DNA from 3 places in the Cupriavidus sp. TMH.W2 genome. Region 2 is predicted to be linked to each of the others. Evidence: predicted binding sites of a transcription regulator. Region 2 holds the regulator's gene; each other region holds the start of a gene.

Region 1 (2,197 bases), 1.7 Mb from region 2:
GCCAGCCCGGCCCGCTTGCCGCCGGCCACCGACCTCGCCGCCCACGGCACCGAGGCCGCGCGCCGCGGCGAGCCGCTGGTGGTGCTGGTGTCGATGCCGGGCTGCGGTTATTGCGACGCCGTGCGCCGCAACTACCTGGGCCCGCAGGCCGCTGCCGGCGAGATTGCCGTGCGCGAGCTCGACATGACCGCCGACACCCCGCTGCGCGATGCCGACGGCAGCCTGACCACGGCGCGCGACTGGGCCCGGGCGCACCAGGTGCGGGTGGCGCCCACGGTACTGTTCCTGGACCGCCAGGGCCGCGCCGCCGCCAGCCCGCTGCCCGGCATGCAGCCGGATTTCTACGGCGCCTACCTGGAACAGGCGCTGGACCAGGCACGCGCCGCGGTCGCCTCCCGGCACTGAAGTGACTGAAGCGCTTGCGACGGATTGCCGCAGCCGGGCCCCGCGCAGCGCGCGAACGCCCGCGGCATTAGAATGTCCCATTGCTGACCGAACCTGCCTGCCCCGGATGCCATGACCACTGCTGCCCCCGCCACCCAAACCTCCCGCAAGCCCTGGCCCATCGTCGCGGCCGTGGTCGTGCTCGCACTGCTGGGCTGGTTCGGCTATCGCGCGCTGTCGCCGGCCAACGCCGTGCCCCCCGCCACGTTCACGCTGCTGTCGGGCGAGAAGGTCAGCACCGCCGACCTCAAGGGCAAGGTCTACCTGATCAACTTCTGGGCCACCAGTTGCGCCACCTGCGTCAAGGAGATGCCGGACATGGTCCGCACCTACGAGCAGTTCAAGGGCAAGGGGCTGGAGTTCGTCGCCGTGGCGATGAACTACGACCCGCCCATGTATGTGATGAACTATGCCAAGACGCGCGGGCTGCCGTTCAAGGTGGCCATGGATTCCGACGGCGCCGCGGCCAAGGCCTTCGGCAATGTGCAGCTGACGCCGACCACCTTCGTCGTCGACAAGGACGGCCGCATCCTGAAGCGCTATGTGGGCGAGCCCGAGTGGGATGCCCTGCACAAGCTGCTGGACGGCGCGCTGGCAAAGTCGGCGTAACGGTCCTGACAGCAAATGCAGCGAAAAGGTGCTCATCGAGCACCTTTTTTTGTTTTTACGTCCGATCGTCAGCGCGGCAGGTTGCGCGCCAACCCTGTATGGATATACAGTTGGCGCCAGCCTTTTTCCGAGCGTTTCCCCTGTGACCCTGGACCTTGCCCCCGCCGCCGACCTCGCGGCCCCAGAAGCCGACGCGGTCCCCGCCTACCTGTCCCGGCTCAACCCGGAGCAGCGCGCCGCGGTGGAGCACGGCAGCGACGCGCCGCTGCTGATCATCGCCGGCGCCGGCTCGGGCAAGACCAATACGCTGGCGCACCGCGTCGCGCACCTGGTGCTGGGCGGGGCCGACCCGCGCCGCATCCTGCTGCTGACCTTCTCGCGCCGCGCCGCGGCGGAGATGGGACGGCGTGTCGAACGCATCGTCGACCAGGCGCTGGGCACCCAGACCGGCGCGGGGCGCGCGGCGCTGCAGTGGTCCGGCACCTTCCACGCCATCGGCGCGCGCCTGCTGCGCGAATACGCCGAGACCCTGGGCCTGTCGCCCGCCTTCACCATCAGCGACCGCGGCGATGCCGCCGACCTGATGCACGTGGTGCGCCACGACCTGGGGCTGTCCGAGACCGCCAGCCGCTTCCCGAAAAAGGAAACCTGCCTGGCGATTTACTCGCGCGTGGTCAACACCCAGGCGCCGCTGGAAGATGTGCTCAAGCAGCAGTTCCCACGCTACGCGATGTGGGCCGATGCGCTGCGCACGCTGTTCGCCGGCTATGTCGAGGCCAAGCAGAAGCAGCATGTGCTGGACTATGACGACCTGCTGCTGTACTGGGCGCAGGCCATGGCCGAACCCAGCATCGCGCAGGACATGGGCGCGCGCTTCGACCATGTGCTGGTCGACGAATACCAGGACACCAATGCGCTGCAGGCGTCGATCCTGCTGGCCATGCGGCCGGATGGGCGCGGCCTGACCGTGGTGGGCGACGACGCGCAGTCGATCTACGCCTTCCGCGGCGCCACCGTGCGCAATATCCTCGACTTCCCCGCACAGTTCACGCCGGCCGCGCAGCAGGTCACGTTGTCACAGAACTACCGCTCGACGCAGCCGATCCTGCAGGCCGCCAACGCGGTGATCGGGCTCGCGGCCGAG
Region 2 (2,197 bases):
TCTGGTGGCGAATACCAATACGCCTACCTGATTTCGCTGACAGCGAAGCCGGATGGCACCGCGCTGGAGTTGCGCAAGAGCGATACGTGGTTTCCGCAACTGACGCCGACGGAACTGGAAGCTGAAACCAAGGCGTGCGCGCGTAGCTGAGGGCAGGGCCACCAGCCGCGCGGACCGCACCCGCAAATTTCAGGCCGCCAGCTTGTCGGCGGATTCGAGTTCAAGCATGCGGCAGATCGCCGCCATGCTGCCGACCATGGTACGGCGCTGCGCCCCCTGGTAGACGCGTACGCCTTTGCTCTGGCGGAACGGCACGGGCTTGACCGGGCGACGGGCGGCGACGTGGTGGATTTGCGGCATGGTGGCACCTCTTTTAGGCAAAGCGGGGTCAACACCCGGCAAGCCGGGCGGCGTCTGCAAAGCAATGGAAGCGGGGTGGGCCCGCGCAGGCGGATCGCCTGCTGTGGTGCCCGGCTAGAAGCCGGAAGATCGGATCAGCCCGACGGCGATGCCTTCCAGCGAGAACTCTTCGCCGGGCTCCACGATGATGTTGGTGAAGTCCGGGTTCTCTGCAATCAGTTCAATATGGCCGCCGCGCCGCTGCAGGCGCTTGACCGTGACGTCATCGCCCAGGCGCGCCACCACGATCTTGCCGTTGGCGGCTTCGCTGGCGCGGCGCACCGCGAGCAGGTCGCCATCGAGGATGCCGGCGTCGCGCATGCTCAGGCCGCGCACGCGCAGCAGGTAGTCGGGGCGTTCGTCAAACACCGAGGCGTCGACCTGGTACTGCCGGTCGATATGCTCGGCGGCGAGGATGGGGCTGCCGGCGGCCACGCGGCCCACCAGCGGCAGCGTCAGCTGCATCACGCCGGCCATCGGCAACGAGAACTGGTCCGGCATTTCCGAATCGCTGCGCGCCACCTTCAGGCGAATGCCACGCGAGGCGCCCGGCGTCAGTTCGATCACGCCCTTGCGCGCCAGCGCCCTCAGGTGTTCTTCGGCGGCATTGGGGGAGGAGAAGCCGAACTCCGCGGCGATTTCGGCGCGCGTGGGCGGAAAGCCGGTGCGGCGGATCGTGTTGCGGATCAGATCGAAAATCTGCTGCTGCCGGGGTGTCAGGGTCGCCATGGGATCGCCGTTCCGTGCGGGGCCGCGGGGAATGTCGGGTCATGGATCTGCCGATCCCTTATCCTGCATCCGGCGGGCCAGGCACTGTATGTTTAAACAGTATGCTGTGATTTTATACAGTATCAGCCTGAGCGCAAGCAGAATTTTTGAGGCGGCTCGCATGGACCGGAGGCGCGTTGGCTGCGCCAGCCCGCGGCAAGGCAGGCGTGCCCGTTACAATTGCCGCTCATCGTTCCCTGTTCCCTGCGCTCCCCCATGACCCAATTGCCTCGTATCGTCGTGCTCGCCACCGGCGGCACTATTGCCGGAGCGGCCGGCAATCCCGCCAGCAGCGCCCGCTACCAGGCGGCGACCGTGCCGGTGTCGTCGTTGCTGGCGGCGGTGCCCGCGTTGCAGTCGGTGGCCCGGGTCGAGGCCGAGCAGGTGGCTCAGGTCGACAGCAAGGACATGACCTTCGCACTCTGGCAAACGCTGGCGGCACGGGTGCAGCACTGGTCGGCGCTGCCCGATGTCGCGGGCATCGTGATTACGCATGGCACGGACACGCTGGAAGAAACCGCGATGGCGCTGCATCTGACGCAATCGTGTCCGGTGCCCGTCGTGATGACGGCGGCGATGCGCCCGTCGACCTCGCTGTCGGCGGACGGGCCGCTAAACCTGCTGGATGCGGTGCGCGTGGCCGCCCACCCCCAGGCGCGCGGCAAGGGGGTGCTGGTGGTGCTGAACCAGCAGATCCACGCGGCACGGGATGTGGCCAAGGCCCATACGTCGGCGGTGGATGCTTTTGTCTCGGCCTGCGGACCGCTGGGTTTCGTGCAGGACGACTATGTGCGCTTCGCCCGCGCGCCGCGTGCGGCATGGACGATCGGGCCGATGCCCGCGGCGTGGCCGGTGGTGGAGATCGTGGCGAGCTACGCCCAGCCGGGCAGGGTGGCCGTGGATGCGCTGGTGCAGGCGGGGGTTGCCGGGCTGGTGGTGGCGGCCGCCGGCAATGGCTCGGTGCACGACGTGCTGGCCGCGGCGCTGGCCGATGCCGCGGCTTCGGGGGTGGCAGTGGTGCGCAGTTCGC
Region 3 (2,197 bases), on a different replicon from region 2:
TCCGCAACTGCATAATGCAGCTAAGATTGGTTATTAGCGAATCGTATGACGTCAGACCAAACGGTGTTGCAGCGTCATTCAGGCGATTTTTTCCCTGCGAGACAAAGAACGCAGGATGCTCTTTATTTAAACTCTTGCAGCAGCTCGTAAGCTGCTCCAATGTAAGTATCTCGGAAATAATCCAGAAAGGTGGGCAGTGCCTATTATTGTATGATTTCTTCGTATAGTATTTTTCTCGATAATGCTGCACGAACTCCTGCTTTCCTTTGCTGAAGCGATCCTGCGCTTTCTTTAGGGCTTGCCCAACAGGGGCATAGCTCCGAAAAAGCGACTGATCGAGGTGCCAAAATGGGTCCCTCGTCGTTGACGTGACGACATTATCGATAACCGCTCTAATTCTCACCTCTAGCGTGGCGAGAATCGGAAGTAAGAAATCGCGCATTCGCTGATCGGCGCAGTAAAGATTGTATAAATCGTTAAAACTTGTTCCGTGGAAAAATTGATCCGTCGTCTTATCTAAGAACGGGATTGCGTATGCCTTGAATCGGAAGTAATTCTCACGAAAAATCGTAAGCTCTGCAAATCTCCTATCAGCTATATGCAGCCCTTGCTGATGGAGCTTACGTGCGAGATCGCTCGGGGTCTTATACGGCTTGTTGTATTCGACGAGATGTGAATGCGTCTTATGGAAACGCGCCCAATTCCGTGAGGCCTGATACGTCTGTGCTACCCGACGGCCCACCTCGATAAGCTTGTACAACATCGGAGAGACCCCTCATTCTTTTTGTCGTCGCTCGGTCGATACGGGATTGCTGGCGGCACTCCACTCACTCGACGCGCAGTCACCGGGGATGGCAATTTGGATTGCGTGGACGTTAAAAAGCCCACACAGCCCGACCGCGAGAACCTAGTTCTCGCTTTGTGTGGTCGGTGCCGTGTGGGCGTTGTTGAGGCAAATGTAAGTCTCTTTGATGGCCTTGTCAACATCCCGCTTTCGGCCGGCAGCCGGAACGGAGGCAGATCTAACGTGCGAGTAGGCCACTCAGCACTTACGGTGTGCTCTATTCGGCGTATTTTGCGACGTTACATTGCTACTGTATAAACATACAGTACACTGTATGGACATACAGCTCAAACGATCATGTCTGCCCCAAACCCGGAGACCATCCACCCTGCACTTTGGCGCGCCTCGCAATTGGCGAGGGCGCCTGGCCGCACGCTGCCCACCGGCTACCCGGAGCTGGCCAGCGAGCTGCCTGGCGGCGGTTGGCCGGTGGGCACGCTGATCGAACTGCTTGCGCGCCAGCCTGGCGTGGGGGAGCTGCGCCTTTTGCGCCCAGCACTCCTCGCTGCGGCGGCGCGGCCGGTTGCACTGATACAGCCGCCGCACACTCCGCAGACGCTCGCCCTCTCGAACTGGGGCGTTCCGGCCCAGCAGCTACTGTGGATCCGGGGGCAGAAGACGGCCGACACGCTCTGGGCGACTGAGCAGATGCTGCGCGCCGGGACCTGCGGCGCCGTGCTGCTATGGCAGCAGCATATCCGTCCAGACTCGCTGCGCCGTCTGCACCTGGCCGCGCAGTCGGGCGAAACCCTCTTCTGCCTCATGCGCCCGGCCGCCTGTGCGCGCGACGCCTCGCCGGCAACGCTACGGCTCTCCATCAGCCCGGCTGCAGGCGGCATCGAGGTGCTCTTTCTCAAGCGGCGCGGCCCCCAGCAGGACGCACCACTGTTCATCCGGCTCGAGCCGTCGCCGAGCCTCCTCCATCGCCATGTTGCGCCTGTGGATCTGTCTACGCCTGCCATCGCTACCACTCGAAGTGTTCCGGCCGAGCTGGTCCACTGAGCTGCCGACGGCAGTGCTGGAAAGCGAGAAGGTGTGTGCCATGACCCCAATGGCCGCCCGTGCCGGCGTTCGCCTTGGCATGCGCCGCGGGGGCGTGCTGACCATGGCGCCCCAAACTCTCATTTTCGACCGTGCGCAGGATAAGGAAGCCGAAGGCCTGCGGCGCGCCGCGATCGCCCTGCTTCAGTTCTCGCCCAATGTTGTCGAGGCTGAGGAGGCCTGCGTCCTCGTGGATGTATCAGCGAGCCTGCGGCTATTTGGTGGTATCCGGAAGCTCGTGCGCCGCGTCCGAGAAACGGCTCGGGCGCTGGGCATGACGCCAGTGACCGGCTGCGCCCCGACCGCGCAAGG

The links. Region 2 encodes LexA, which represses DNA repair genes until DNA is damaged. Its sites were predicted from a motif close to ACTGTATNNNNATACAGT; they were not measured.
Region 1: a site for LexA is predicted at 1,147-1,164, ahead of ACREYQ_RS01610 (ATP-dependent helicase). Genes of this name have one in related genera too.
Region 3: a site for LexA is predicted at 1,094-1,111, ahead of imuA (translesion DNA synthesis-associated protein ImuA). Genes of this name have one in related genera too.

The regions. Positions count from the first base shown of each region.
Region 1 covers NZ_CP193792.1:344,198-346,394, reverse strand. Annotated here, with positions in the region: gene ACREYQ_RS01620 (SoxW family protein) at 1-405, shown strand, start outside; gene ACREYQ_RS01615 (TlpA disulfide reductase family protein) at 517-1,053, shown strand; gene ACREYQ_RS01610 (ATP-dependent helicase) at 1,196-2,197, shown strand, end outside.
Region 2 covers NZ_CP193792.1:2,085,102-2,087,298, reverse strand. Annotated here, with positions in the region: gene ACREYQ_RS09580 (hypothetical protein) at 1-150, shown strand, start outside; gene ACREYQ_RS09575 (hypothetical protein) at 190-360, opposite strand; gene lexA (transcriptional repressor LexA) at 475-1,128, opposite strand; gene ACREYQ_RS09565 (asparaginase) at 1,384-2,197, shown strand, end outside.
Region 3 covers NZ_CP193796.1:34,305-36,501, reverse strand. Annotated here, with positions in the region: gene ACREYQ_RS33545 (Abi family protein) at 1-763, opposite strand, end outside; gene imuA (translesion DNA synthesis-associated protein ImuA) at 1,142-1,846, shown strand; gene ACREYQ_RS33535 (Y-family DNA polymerase) at 1,773-2,197, shown strand, end outside.